Regions from separate parts of the Xanthomonas sp. NCPPB 2933 genome, predicted to be linked through region 1. Evidence: predicted binding sites of a transcription regulator. Region 1 holds the regulator's gene; the other holds the start of a gene.

What was found. The regulator FliA, encoded in region 1, starts transcription of late flagellar genes. The targets are predictions, from matches to a motif close to TAAAGTTTNNCNNNCNNNGGCCGATAA.
Region 2: a site for FliA is predicted at 2,849-2,875, ahead of AC1PLU_RS02050 (HD-GYP domain-containing protein). Genes of this name have one in related genera too.

What each region holds. Positions count from the first base shown of each region.
Region 1 covers NZ_CM161518.1:2,945,276-2,952,742, reverse strand. Annotated here, with positions in the region: gene AC1PLU_RS12040 (chemotaxis protein CheA) at 1-1,583, opposite strand, end outside; gene AC1PLU_RS12035 (protein phosphatase CheZ) at 1,586-2,212, opposite strand; gene cheY (chemotaxis response regulator CheY) at 2,212-2,604, opposite strand; gene AC1PLU_RS12025 (RNA polymerase sigma factor FliA) at 2,640-3,413, opposite strand; gene AC1PLU_RS12020 (MinD/ParA family protein) at 3,410-4,294, opposite strand; gene flhF (flagellar biosynthesis GTPase FlhF) at 4,281-5,951, opposite strand; gene flhA (flagellar biosynthesis protein FlhA) at 6,627-7,467, opposite strand, start outside.
Region 2 covers NZ_CM161518.1:477,709-485,175, reverse strand. Annotated here, with positions in the region: gene AC1PLU_RS02060 (SphA family protein) at 1-557, opposite strand, end outside; gene AC1PLU_RS02055 (MarR family winged helix-turn-helix transcriptional regulator) at 695-1,171, opposite strand; gene AC1PLU_RS02050 (HD-GYP domain-containing protein) at 1,541-2,785, opposite strand; gene AC1PLU_RS02045 (MFS transporter) at 2,924-4,234, opposite strand; gene AC1PLU_RS02040 (gamma carbonic anhydrase family protein) at 4,748-5,293, shown strand; gene AC1PLU_RS02035 (YkgJ family cysteine cluster protein) at 5,340-5,606, opposite strand; gene ilvD (dihydroxy-acid dehydratase) at 5,903-7,467, shown strand, end outside.

The sequences.
Region 1 (7,467 bases):
GCGTAGCCGGGCAGGCCGCGCAGGGCGCGCGGTAGCGGTTTGATCACCACTTCCTCGCGGCCGCGGACCTGGTCCACCACTAGGCCGAAGCGGGTTTCGCCGGCCTGCAGCAGCACCACGGTCAACAGCGGCGGTTGTTCGGCCGGGACGCCCAGCCAGCGACGCAGGTCGATCAGCGGCAAGGTGTGCGAGCGGCGGTCCAGCACGGCGCGGCCGTCGAACCAGCCCAGCGATGTCTGTGGTGCATGCAGCACTTCGACCACGCGGGCCAGCGGTAGTGCATAGACGGCTTCGCCGGCCTGCACCAGCAGGGTCGGCAGGATCGCCAGGGTCAGCGGCACGCGGATCATGAAGCGGCTGCCGCGGCCGAGTTCCGACTGGATCTGGATCTGTCCGCTGAGTTCGCGGATGCGCGATTGCACCACGTCCATGCCCACGCCACGGCCGGAGATGTCGGTGACCTCGGCCTTGGTCGAAAAGCCCGGCATGAAGATCAGGTGCAGGCACTCGTCGGTGCTCAGACGTGCGGCGGCTTCGGCGTCGATCAGGCCCTTGTTGCGGGCGATTTCGCGCAGCCGCTCGGGGTCGATGCCTGCGCCGTCGTCCTGAATTTCGATGCTGACGTAGTCGCCTTCCTGCTGCGCAGACAGGCGCACGTGACCACTGCGCGGCTTGCCGGTGGCTTCGCGCAGGGCAGGGGACTCGATGCCGTGGTCGATCGCGTTGCGCACCAGATGCACCAGCGGGTCGGCCAGGGCTTCGACCAGATTACGGTCCAGTTCTGTCTCGGCGCCGATCAGTTCCAGCTCCACTTCCTTGGACAGGGTGCGCGCGACATCGCGGGCCACCTTGGGGAAGCGCGAGAACACCTTGCTGACCGGCTGCATGCGGGTGCGCATGACCGCGGTCTGCAAACGCGCGGTGGCGATATCCAGCACGCTGACCGCGCGATCGAGTTCCTCGTCGCGCAGGCGGGTGCGCAGGGTCTTGAGACGATTGCGCGAGAGCACCAGTTCGCCGATCAGGTTGACGATGGCGTCCAGGCGCTTGGTGTCCACGCGCACGGTCTGTTCGGCTTCGGCACCTTTTGCGGCTGCTTTGGGTGCGGCCTTGGCACCGGGCGCGGGTGCATGACCCTCATCGTGCGACGCTGCGGCCACGGCAGCCAACGCGGCCTTGGGCGCGGCCTTGACCGCCGGCGGGCCGCTCTTGGCATCGAACTGCGCAATCAGCGAGGCCGGTGCATGCGGCACGGTTTCGCCTGAGCCCATCGCATCCAGCATTGCCTGCAGATAATCCAGCGACTGCTGCGCGGCATCGAAGTGATGCGCCTGCAGCACCGCCTGGCCGGAGCGCGCCATGCCGAGGGTTTCTTCAGCGGCGTGGCACAGCTCCACCATGGGCTTGATCGCCAGAAAGCCGGCGCCGCCCTTGAGCGTGTGGAAACCGCGGAACACCGCGTTGAGCTGGTCGGCTTCGTCCGGTGCCTGTTCCAGCGCGACCAGCTGTTCGCCGAGGCGATCCAGGATTTCCTGGGCCTCGACGATGAAATCGGCAGCAATATCGTCTGGAACAGCACTCATGGTTACAACCCCAATCCGGACAGCAGGTCATCGGCGTCGTCTTGCGACACCGCGTGACGGTCCAGGCCCTTGACTGCAGGACCGGCAAGACCGCCGTCGTCTTTCTTCGGCTCGGTGCTCTTGGGCGGCAGGCCCAGCGCACCGAAGCCTTCGTGCACGCGCCGCACGATGCCGGCCACGCGACGGATGATCTGCCCGCTCAGGTCCTGGTAGCTCTGCGCCAGCGACAGTTCGGTCAGGTTGTGGCGCATCTTGTCCATCAGCGCGCCCTGGTCCTGATTCAGACCGCCGTCGCGCAGCTGGTTGGCCAGCTCACGGCATTCTTCGACCAGATCCAGCGTGCGATGGCTGGCCTTTTCGGTCATTTCCACCACGTGGTCCAGGCGCGAACACGCATCGTCCAGCTCGCCGGCTTCTTCGGGCACGGTGGGCAGTTCGCCCAGCGCCTGACCGAGTTCGCGTGCGAGCCGGCTCAGGCCCTGCATCATCGGACGGGTACGCAAGGCGGCGAGGTGATCGACCTCGCGCTTCCAGGCGGCTTCGTCACCGCTTTCCAGTGCATCGAGCGCGCCCTGCAGGCGGTCGATCAAGGCAGCGCGTTCGGCATTGGTTTCCACGGTGGCGTTCATCAGGCGGTCGCCGCCAGACGTTCGAACACCTTGCCCAGCTTTTCTTCCAGCGTCTGCGCGGTGAACGGCTTGATGATGTAGCCATTCACGCCGCACTGGGCCGCTTCGATGATCTGCTCGCGCTTGGCTTCGGCGGTCACCATCATCACCGGCAGGTGCTTGAGCTTGGCGTCGGCGCGGATGTTGCGCAGCAGGTCGATGCCGGTCATGCCGGGCATGTTCCAGTCGGTGACCACGAAATCGAACGGGCCGGCCCGCAATGCAGCCAATGCGCTGTTGCCGTCTTCGGCCTCTGCGGTATTGGTGAAGCCAAGATCGCCCAACAGATTCTTGACGATACGTCGCATCGTCGAGAAGTCGTCCACGATCAAAATCCGCATGTTCTTGTTCACATCAAGCTCCTAACACTAAAAAATACGCGAAAAAATCATTCGTCAATTTCGACACCGGCATCGGCCAGTTCGAAGACCTTGAGGCGGCCGCGCAGACGCACCACGGCCTGGCCGTGGATCTGGCAGACGCGCGATTCGCTGACACCGAGCACGGCGCCGATTTCCTTCAGGTTCAATTCCTGTTCGTAGTACAGCGACAGCACCAGCTGCTCGCGCTCGGGCAACTGGCCGATGGCCTTGCCCAGCTCGCGGCCGAACTCGCCACGCTCCATCATCTGCTGCGGGTTGGGGCCACCCTTGGCGGTGGTGTCCAGCTCGCCGTGATCTTCGATGCGCGATTCCAGGCTCAGCACCTGGCCGCGCGCGGCGTCTTCCATCAGACGCAGGTAATCGGGCAACGGCATTTCCATCGCGGCGGCCACTTCGGTGGCGGCGGCGGCGCGGCCGGTGTTCTGTTCGATCTTGCGTACTGCAGCAGCAGCGTCGCGGGCACGGCGGTGTACCGAACGCGGCACCCAGTCGCCACGCCGGATCTCGTCGATCATCGAGCCGCGGATACGGATCGAGGCATAGGTTTCGAACGAGGCGCCCTGCTCGGAGTCATAACTGCGCGAGGCTTCGATCAGGCCGATCATGCCGGCCTGGATCAGGTCGTCCACTTCCACGCTCGCCGGCAGGCGCGCGGCCAGATGGTGGGCGATGCGGCGCACCAGGTCTGCGTGCTGGGTGACGATGTCGTTGGCGTTGTTGCGTTGCACTGCACGGTACTGCGCGGTGGCCGTCGTTGCGGTTGCGGTAGCGGTGCTCATGCGGCGACCCCCCGTTGGATGATGCGTTCGACAAAGAACTCGACGTTGCCGCGTGGCACGGTGGGGGCCTGCCAGCGCGAGGTACGCCGCGCGATTTCTGCGATGGCCAGCGCCGAGGGGCTGGCGGGGTAGGCCTTGATGACCGGTTGCTGGCGCTGTACCGACAAACGCAACCAGTCGTCCTGCGGCACGTGGCCGAGGTAGTTCAGCGACACGTCGCCGAGGAATTTTTCGCAGACCCGCGACAGCTTGTCGTACAGCAAGCGGCCTTCGTTGGGGTCGCGCACCATGTTGGCGATGATCTGCAGACGGTCCACGCCGCGTTCGCGCGAGAGCACCTTGATCAGCGCGTAGGCGTCGGTGATCGAGGCCGGTTCGTCGCAGACCACCACCACGGTGTCCTGGGCGGCCTGGCAGAAGGTCAGCACGCTGTCGGTGATGCCGGCGGCGGTGTCGATGACCATCACGTCTAGGTCGCGTTCCAGTTCGGAGAACACATTGACCAGGCCGATGTGCTGGGCCGGGGCCAGTTCGGCCATGTGGCGGCGACCGGAGGCGGCCGGAACCACCAGCACGCCGCCCGGGCCTTCGATGATCACTTCGTCCAGCGTGCAGCGGCCAGCGATCAGGTCGGCCAGGGTGTACTTGGGCGACAGGCCCAAGACCACGTCCAGGTTGGCCAGGCCAAGATCGGCGTCGAGCAGCAGGGTGCGCTTGCCCATCTCGGCGAGGGCCACGGCCAGGTTGGCGGAAATGTTGGTTTTCCCCACGCCGCCCTTGCCACCGGTCACGGCAATGGTGCGCACCGGGCCCAAGGGCTCGGGACGGGTCGCCGTCAGGGGGAAGGCGTTGGTCAGCTTGGCGTATTCACGCGACTGCATGGTTGTGCTCCGGAGTACAGGGCTTATCGGCAGCGCGCCGCAAATCTTCAAGGCGAAGAACGAGACTGGCGGCATTGGCGCGGTGCAGGTCGTCGGGGACCCGCTGTCCGTCAGTCACCCAGGTGATGGGCATTTGGTGGTCGACCACCACCGACAAGGCACTGCCGAAGCGGCCGGTCTCGTCGAGTTTGGTCAGCACCACGCCTTGGGGCTTGGCGTGGGCGAAGCGGCGTACGACCTCGTCGAGGTCGGAAAAATGGGCGTTGGCCGGCAGTACCAGCAGCGAGGTGACCTGGTGCGCGGCGCGCAGCCAGTTCAGCTGCGCGGCCAGGGCGCGGTCGCGCTGGCCCATGCCGGCGGTGTCGATCAACACCAGCTTGTAGTCGCGCAGGCGCTCGAGCAGTTCCAGCAGGCTCTCGGCGCTGTCGGCCTCGTGCACCGCGATGCCGAGCTGACGGCCGTAGCTGTGCAGCTGCTCGCGGCCGCCGACGCGCTGGGTGTCGGTGGTGACCAGGGCCACGTCGCGCGGGGCGTGCTGGGCGGCGAAGCGCTGGGCGAGCTTGGCGATGGTGGTGGTCTTGCCGGCACCGGTCGGGCCGACCAGGGCGATCACGCCGCCGCGTTCCAGCGGGTCGACCGGGGCCACCGGCAGACGCTTGGACAGCAGGCCCAGCATCAGCCCGCGGCCGCGGTGCAATTCGGTATCGGCGGGAATCTGCAGGGCCACATCGCGGATCAGACCGGCGTCGAAGCCGTAGTCGTCCATCAGCTCCAGGGCCTGCGCACGCACCGGGGAGCCACGCAGGCGCTCGTCGGTGAGGCGGTTCATTTCGCGCTCGATCATCTGACGCATCAGCGCCAGCTCACCGCGCAGCTGCTTGAGTTCTTCGTCGTTCTGCGGCACCGGGGCGGCGGCAACCGGCACGGCGGCCAGGGCGACCGGGGCGGCCACCAGCGGCGGCAATGCGGCCGGCGGCAGGATCTGCGGCAGCGCGTCGTCCATGTCGAAGCCGTCGTCGTCCTGCTCGTCGTCGTCCTGCCCGTAAGAGGCGTGGGTGGCGAGCGCGGCGGCCATGATCGGCGTGCGTGCCTGCACCGGGGCAGCGTGCACCGGAGCCTGCACCGGTGCGGTGGTCAGGAAGTCGGCGAACAGCTGTTCCGGCACTGCCGACAGCGCATGTTCCTGGCGCGGTGCGGCGGCAACTGCAACGGCGTGGGCCAATGCTTGAGCGGCGGCAGACGGGGCGGCGGCAGTCCGCACCGGTGCGGCGACCGGCGCCGAGCGCGGCACGTTGACCGGCTGGCGCAGCGCCATCGCGGCGATCATGTCGTCTGCGGCGCTGGCAACACGCTGACGCTGGCTGCTGCCGGTGTCACTGGCCGGCTTCAGCGGGGCGTGGAACGGCGCGGCCGGCCTGGCCGGCGCCTGCTGGACCGGCGCTTGTTCGATCTGTGCCGCCGCAGCTGCCGGAGTCTCGGAGCGCGCGGTTTCCAGAGCGCGCTGCACGAGTTCTTCGTCGTAGTTGCTGGCAGCGACGATCTCGATGCCTTCGGCGGTACGGCGGTTGGACAGGATCACTGCGTCCGGGCCGTGTTCTTCACGCACCATGCGGAATGCGGTGCGCATGTCCGGGGCAACGAAGCGTTTGATTTTCATGCGAAGTGCCTCCAGGAACGGGACCCGCCGGACGCCGGACGGGTGCGCGATGAATGTGGGTGTGTTGCCAGCGTCATGAGTTGCCTGTCCCGTTCGGTTGTTCCAAGTGCTGCTGCTCGCCCCGCAGCGATCAAGCTGACTGCGGTCTCGCCAGAGCTAATGCACGCGGCGTGCCAAAACGCGGTGCCGGGGTTCCGGCGCGGGGATCTGGAGTGTTGGGACAGGCTGGAGCTGTGCGATCGGCCCGGCTGCAAGATTTCAAGTCACTGGTTTTATTTACTTTTTTCTGGGACCGCGATGCGTTGGCATCCACTGTGTGGGTGGATGCGCTGGCGGGTGGGAGGTCGAGCGTGGAGCGCCCGCAAGGTCTCGAAACGGCCAGCGTCGTGCAATCGATTGGAGGTTTGAACGAGTGGCGGCTTTCCGACGCTGGGTGCGGTGGTCGGTCGCCTGTCTGCAGCGAGAGGGCCGGGCGCGGGTGGGTTCGTAGGAGCGCACCCGGGCGCGATGGGCCCTCCCGGTAACGCCCTCGCGACCAAGGTCGCTCCTACAGTGATGTCAGCAAGCTTTTCTGGTCCGCAGCACGTCGCGTGTCGTAGGAGCGCCCTTGGGCGCGACGGGCTGTCCCGGTAGAGCCCGTCGCGCCCAGGTGCGCTCCTACGAGGTGCGTCAGGCTCAGCTGATCGTGCCGACCAGCTTCAGGCGCTTGTCTTCCGGCACTTCGCTGTACGCCAGTACCGACAGGGTCGGCACGCTATGGCGGACCAGGCGGGCCAGCGCTGCGCGGACCTGGCCAGGTACCAGCACCACCGCCGGTTCGTTGCGGGCTTCCTGCTTGCCGACGCAATCGGCCAGGCTCTGGTGCAGGCGCTCGGCCAGGCCGGGTTCCAGTGCCACGCCATTGCCGTGGGTGGATTCCTGCAGCACGCGCTCCAGCTGCGGGGCCAGCGTGTAGACCGGCAGCTCGGCCGACATGCCGGCGATTTCCTGCACGATGAAGCGACCCAGCGAGGTGCGCACCGCGGCGGTGAGGGTGGTGGGGTCCTGGCTGTGCGGGGCGTGCTCGACCAGCGCTTCGACGATCTTGCGCAGCTGGCGCACCGGGATGCGCTCGATCAGCAGGTTCTGCAGCACCCGCACCACCACCGACAGCGGCAACGCCTTGGGGGTGAGGTCTTCGACCATCTTCGGCGCGGTCTTGGCCAGGGTCGCCAGCAGTTGCTGCACTTCCTCGTGGCCGAGCAGTTCCGGGGCGTGTTCGCGGATCAGGTGCGACAGATGGGTGGCGATGACGGTGGCCGGGTCGACCACGGTGTAGCCCATCGATTCGGCATAGGCGCGCTGATGCGGCTGGATCCAGGTGGCGTCCAGGCCGAATGCCGGGTCCTTGCCGGGAATGCCGTCGAGCTGGCCGAGTGCGCCGCCCGGGTCCAGCGCCAGTTCGCGATCGGGATAGATTTCCGCAGTGGCCACCGGCACGCCGTGCACCAGCAGGCGGTAGGCGTTGGCCGACAGT
Region 2 (7,467 bases), 2.5 Mb from region 1:
CCGATAGGTGCGATGGCATTGATCTCGAAGCGCTGCGAAAACACGGGGCGGCCACCGCGTATCACCGGCAACATCTGCAGGTACGGCCCGAAGGTCAGATCGCCCACACCGGCGCCGTTATCGCGTAGTGTGGCGATGCTGTTGCGGCCGAACGAGGCGTCCAGGTTGATCAGCGGAACCAGCGTATTGATGCCCAGTGCGCCGCCAAAGAGCTTGTAGGGCGTGACATAGGCGATCTGCGTCAGCAACAGGGTGGAATCGATGCGCGGATTATCGAACACCGGCACATCGTTGCCGCGCGCGTCCTTGATCGCATCCAGCGAACTCTGACGCAGATAGGTGATCACCGCCCAACCCGGCGTGGTGCGTGTGAACCCATCGAAGAAGCTGGTGCCGCCGGTGTTGATGCCATTGGTCAGCGTTGCACTCTGCGGCACGCCCTGCGCAAACGCAGGCCCGGCTGCCAGCAGCGACATCACCCCGAGCAGGACACTGCACTGCAGTAACCCACGCCAACCCACGTGGCGCACAACCGATAGATAACTCACTGCGAACATCTCCAGCGTTGGGAGGAAACAGCGGTAGATAGGACGTGGCAACGGTCAGGCAGGCGCAATCGCCGCGCCGCTCAAGGCACGTGCGATGGTCAATTTGGGGGGACGGTACTGCCGGGCGCAGGCTCGGCAGCGGCGGATCACTGCGTGTCGAGACGATCCAGCCGGTCGAGTGCGCGCAGCAACGGCGCTTCGCTGCTGCCAAGCACCGCGCTGAGTTGCTGTTCCATGCGCAGCACCTCGGCTTCGGCATCGGTCAGCAAGGCCACGCCGGCAGCGGTCAGCGACAGATGCTGCATGCGCCGGTCCTGGCGTCCACGCACCTGCCGCAGCAGGCGGCGCTTGACCAGCCGCGCCACCACGATCGCCAGATTGGGCGGCGACACGTGCAGCACATCGCCGATCTGGCGCTGGTTGATGCCCGGGTTGCCGTCCACCAGCATCAGCAGCGAAAAATCCACCGGCTTGAGGTCGAACGCCGCCACGCAGTCCTGAAACATCCGCCGCACCAGCAGCTCGGTGCGGGTGATGCGGTAGCCCAGCAACCGCAGCAGGCGCGCCTGGTCCACCGTGGTGACGGCATCGGGCAGCAGTGCGGCATTGGCAGTGACGGACATGACGGTTCTCGCAACGATGGCAGCGGGCGGACCGGTGCGCGCAACACTCCCCGCCCGCAACGCCGATCCGCGGCGTGAGCTGCATTGTAGACGTGGCCGGGGGTACCGATGCGGGCGTGTGCGTTGCCGATGCTGCCCGTTGCTGCCTGCAGACCCGCGCAGCCGGCCAACGGCCGGCCGGCGCCAGCGCATGGCAGCTGCGTGCGGCAGCTGCAGCACGTAGGGAACGGCGGTGATCCAGGCACGGCGTGGGCATGAGATCCGGGTCGGCATTGATTGCGTTCCGGAATAGTTATGGATCATAACTACATTGCCAAGCTGCAGCGCAGCATGGTCGCGCTCGCCAGCGTGTTCACGCGGTGCAGCCGCTTATGGCAGCCAGAGTTTCTCGAGATCGCGAAAGCCCCAATCGGTGGGGCTTTCCATCTGCGCGATGCGGTCCTGACAGTCCGGCCGCGACAGATCGATGTCCTGCACCAGCACATGGCTGCGCAGCTTGGCCGAATAGAACACGCGCACCTTGGGCTTGAGCAGCGCATCGGCCGTCTGCTCGATCACCACCGCCAGTTTCTGCGACTCCAGCCGCACCAGCGAACCGACCGGATAAATACCCAGCCGCCGCACGAACGCCTGGAATACCGCGGGGTCGAAATGCCCCTGCCACGATGCCATGCGCTTGAGCGATTCGGCCGGATCCCAGGCCCGTTTATACGGGCGATCCGAGCTGATGGCGTCGTACACATCGCACACCGCACCCATCCGCGACATCAACGAAATTGTGTCGCCCGCCAGCTGATTCGGATAACCGGTGCCGTCCATCTTCTCGTGATGATGCAGCGCGATCTCCAATACCACCGCGTTCTGCACACCGCCAGCCACCAGCAAGCGATGACCATCCATCGGGTGCTGGCGCATGATGTCCATCTCTTCGTCGGTGAGCTTGCCGGGCTTGTTGAGAATGTCCAGCGGCGTCACCGCCTTGCCCATGTCGTGCAGCAGGCCGCCCATCGCCGCCTCCACCACCTGCGCCTCGGGCAACCCCAGCTGACGCGCCAGCCCGCTCATCAGGCCGGCCACGGCCATCGAATGCAGATAGGTGTAGTCGTCGGCAGTCTTGAGCCGCGCCACGCTGATCAAGGCCTGTGGATGCCGCAGCACCGAATCGTTGATGGCCTGCACCAGCGGCATCGCCGCCTCGGTGTCGACGGTACGGCCAAGCCGCACGTCGCGGAACATTGCCTCGACCATGTCGCGGCCGTCTTCGAAGATCTTGCGGGCACGCACCACTTCGGACTCGATGCCGACCTGTGCGGTGACGCTGTTGGTGCGCGCTGTGCGGGAGGTACATGCAGGCTTGGGCGGTTCCGATGGCTCCGGCAGCTCCGGTTCGGGCGGTGCATCCGATGTTGCGTGCGCTGCGGCCGGCGTTTCCAGATCCAATCCACGCGCGGTATCGATCACCAACTGCTCGATGCGGCTGCCATGGATCTTGTCCACATCGTCGGAGTCGACCAGAAACGAGGTCTTCCAGAACGGGTGGTGCACCCACGCGCCCAGCAGCTTGTAGACATACATGCCGGGGCGGAGTTGATCTGAGTCGATGGTTCTGAGCATGCCGGCGCTGGTCTGCTTGAAATCCGCGGAAGAGCCCGCCACAGGGATGGGGGGTCTGACGAGTTATCGGCAGTGCAGTGGATTTCTTTGGCGCGGTCGACTCCGCTAGCGGCACCTGGCTGACGCAGCGTGAGCGGTTCAGCGAACGGGCAGACGCATGCTCAGCACGGCCGCCGCAGCCAGCAGCAGAGGCAGGCTGCAAGCCAGATAGAGCGTGGCCGGCGACCAGCCTGCATCCACCAGCGCGCCGACGCACAGCGGCGAGGCAATCGCGCCGAAGCGGCCCACGCCGATCGCCCAGCCCATGCCGGTGGAGCGCACCGCCGCCGTGAAGACCACCGGCGCCACCGCATACAGGCCGGCAATGGCGGCAAACATGGCCGCACCGGTCAACAGCGCGATCACGAACGCCCAGCTCAACACCGTGCTGTAGAGCCCGAACGCAAGCATGGCCAGCGCCGACAACAGCAGCGCCCCGGCCGTCAGCCGCGACAACCGCGCACGCGCCGCCAGCCAGCTGAACATCCCGCCGCCAGCGATGCCGCCCAGATTCAACAGCACCCCGCCAGTGACGCCCTGCTCCGCCGACAGCCCGGCCACCACCAGCAGCTTCGGCGTCCAGCTGAGCACGAAGTAGAACGCGAACATCAGCAGGAAGAACGCCAGCGCGATCAGCAGCGACTGGCGCCGCAAGCCAGGCACGAACAAGGCCGCGTAGCCCTGCGCATCATCGGCCACCTGTGGTGGCGGCAATGGCAAGTCGGCACACGGCGGCATGCCCATGCGGGCCAGCACCGCGTTAAAGCGTGCAGACGCACCGGGCGGGCGACGCGCGATCAGAAATTCCAGCGATTCGGGCAGCAAGGCCAGCACCAACGGCACGCACAGCAGCGAGCCGGCCGCACCAAGCAGGAACACCGCGTGCCACGACCACTGCTGCAGCAATAATGCCGCGATCGCACCGCCCAGGGTCGCGCCGATCGGATAACCGGTGGCCTGCAGCGCCAATGCGGTGCTGCGCCAATGCGCGGTGGAATATTCGGCGGCGATCACCGCAACGCAGGCCAGCATGCCGCCGATCCCGATACCGGTGAACGCGCGCAGCGCACCGAGTTGCCACGCGCTGCTGGCCAAGGCGGAGGCGCCCATGCCGACGGTCAATATCGCCAGGCACACCAGAATCATCGCGCGACGCCCGATGCGGTCGGCCAACGGCGCCAGCAACAACGATCCCACCGCCATGCCGACCAGGCCGGCACTGAACAACACGCCGAGCAACTTGCCCGACAACTGCCACTGCGCCGACACATGCGGCGCGGTGAAGGCCATTGCCATCACATCGAAGCCGTCGAGCATGGTGAGCAGCACGCAGACCGCCACCGCTCTCCACTGGAAGGGCGTCATCCGCTGCAGCACGAAGCTTGCGGGTGTTACTGCGCTATGCGGCATGCGTGAATCCTGTGATGGAGAAGGGTGATTGCCGCAGTGCGCCGACCTGCATGCAGGTCGTCCGAGAGGGCCCCGCACAGTGCGGCGCAGATCGAGCCCATGGATGCAGCCGAGGCGGTTACACGAATCGGCAGTTTCGACGACATGTCGCGTTGCGATGCAGTGGCAAACCAACACCGCTGCAACAGTGCGTGGCCACGCTAGGCCGATCGCAGGCAGCGTTCAAGACGACTGCCTGCACTGGTGTGCGCTTATCGAACAGGCCCGCATGCCGCTTCGTTTCGAAGCTCACGCGTTCGTTGCTGGTGACTGCAATCAAACGCCTGCGTCGTGTGCATCGCATGCACTACAAAAGGAAGGCGTAACCACTCTGTCTTTGCAGCCTTGATGGCCTCGGTGCGCAGCCACGCGGTATATCCACCACGCGTGGCCTGTTCTGCACACCTGCAGACGGCCAGTTATCATGCAAACAGTGCATGCATTGGGCGGCACGCTGATTTGCCGGAGAGTGCCGTGACCCCGATTCGTTCGTTCCTGGACCACACCCCGCAGCTGGGCGCACGCGTCTATATCGACCCCGCCTGCACCATCATCGGCAAGGTGAGCCTGGGCGATGACGTCTCGGTCTGGCCGGGCACGGTGATTCGCGGCGACGTCAATCATGTGCAGATCGGCTCCCGCACCAACGTGCAGGACGGCACCATCATCCACGTCAGTCACCATAGCCCGTTCAACAAGGCCGGCTATCCCACCGTGATTGGCGCAGACGTCACCGTTGGCCACGGCACCATCCTGCATGCCTGCACCATCGAAGACCTGTGCCTGATCGGCATGGGCGCCTGCGTGCTCGACGGCGCTACCGTCAAACGCTACGGATTCGTCGGCGCCGGTGCGGTGGTCGGCCCGGGCAAGGTCGTTGGCGAAGGCGAACTGTGGCTGGGCAATCCCGCGCGCCTGGCACGCACGCTCAGCGACAAGGAAATCGAAAGCCTGCATTACTCCGCGCAACATTATGTGCGGCTCAAGGATCAGTATCTGGGTGTGCCGACTGGCGATTGATTGAGGGTCTGCCAGGCGGGCTCGCACCTGGCGTTGACGCACCGGTTCAAGGCTGCGTCGCACGCTCCAAGGCCGTCAGCATCGTCAACGCTTGCTCACGCGAAGCGCCGCACATCTCCAGCGATGGCCGCAGGCTGCCGCATACCGCCGGGCGCTGCGGCGAGCCGAACAACCGGCAGCCCAGCTGCGCATCCAGCTGCACGCACGCCACCCCGGCCGGCTTGCCATTGGGCATGCCGGGAATCGGCGAACTGATCGAGGGCGCGATGCAGCAGGCAGCGCAGCCCGGGCGGCAGGAAAGCGTGGAAGACATCGGCACAGTGTAGCGGCGCGGCGCAAGTGCGGCGCTGGCAAAAAAAACCGTACTTGCCTAGCAGCCTATCCGGAACGCCGCCACCCGGACGCGCTGCCCGCGCACTCCACTTGCGTTGAAACCAGCCCACTGCAGCCTGATCGCCCGGCAGCGTGCACGCTGCAATGACGGCCGCGCCGAACAGCTGCGTGCTAACGTGCCAGATCACCAGAACGCGCCGCGACGGTTGCAGCAGCAACAGTTGCGACGCGCTCTAATTGCCAGCCACCGCTCGCCAATCAGCCGTCGAATTCGCCATGCCCGAGTACCGCTCCAAGACCTCCACCCACGGCCGCAACATGGCCGGCGCCCGCGCACTGTGGCGCGCCACCGGCATGCGCGATGGGGATTTCCACAAGCCCATCATCGCCATCGCCAACTCGTTCACCCAGTTCGTGCCCGGGCATGTGCACCTGAAGGATCTCGGCCAGCTGGTCGCGCGCGAGATCGAACGCGTCGGCGGCGTGGCCAAGGAGTTCGACACCATCGCCGTGGACGACGGCATCGCCATGGGCCACGACGGCATGCTGTATTCGCTGCCCAGCCGCGAGATCATCGCCGACTCAGTCGAGTACATGGTCAACGCGCATTGCGCCGACGCGCTGGTGTGCATTTCCAATTGCGACAAGATCACCCCCGGCATGTTGATGGCCGCGCTGCGGCTCAATATCCCCACCGTGTTCGTCTCCGGCGGCCCGATGGAAGCCGGCAAGACCAGGTTGTCCGAACATAAACTCGATTTGATCGACGCAATGGTCATCGCCGCCGACGACAGCGCCTCCGATGAAAAGGTGGCCGAGTTCGAACGCAGCGCCTGCCCCACCTGCGGCTCGTGCTCGGGCATGTTCACCGCCAACTCGATGAACTGCCTGACCGAAGCGCTGGGCCTGTCGTTGCCGGGCAACGGCACCGTGGTGGCCACGCACGCCGACCGCGAGCAGCTGTTTCTGCGCGCCGGACGCGTGGCGGTGGAGCTGTGCCATCGCTGGTACGGCGGCGAAGATCCCACCGCCCTGCCGCGCGGCATCGCCACCTTCGAAGCCTTCGAAAACGCGATGACCCTGGATATCGCCATGGGCGGCTCGACCAATACCATCCTGCATCTGCTCGCCGCCGCGCAGGAAGGCGAAATCCCGTTCGGCATGCGCGATATCGACCGCCTGTCCAAGCGCGTGCCGCAGCTGTGCAAGGTCGCCCCGAACACACCGAAGTACCACATCGAAGACGTGCATCGCGCGGGCGGCATCATGGCCATCCTCGGCGAACTGGCACGTGGCGGCCTGCTGCATACCAACGCGGCCACGGTGCACGCACGCACGCTGGCCGACGCCATCGCGCAGTGGGACGTCACCCAGACCAACGCAGAGACCGTGCACACGTTCTACAAGGCCGGCCCGGCCGGCATCCCCACGCAGATCGCCTTCAGCCAGGCCACGCGTTGGGACACGCTGGATACCGACCGCAGCGACGGCTGCATCCGCGATGTCGCACACGCGTTCTCGCAGGAAGGCGGCCTGGCCGTGCTGTACGGCAATATCGCCCGCGACGGCTGCGTGGTGAAGACCGCGGGCGTGGACGAATCCATCCACGTCTTCGAAGGCAACGCCCGCGTCTATGAGAGCCAGGATTCGGCGGTCAAAGGCATCCTGGCCGACGAAGTCAAAGCCGGCGACATCGTGGTGATCCGCTACGAAGGCCCCAAGGGCGGCCCCGGCATGCAGGAAATGCTATACCCCACCAGCTATCTCAAATCCAAGGGCCTGGGCAAGCAATGCGCCCTGCTCACCGACGGCCGCTTCTCCGGCGGCACCTCGGGCCTGTC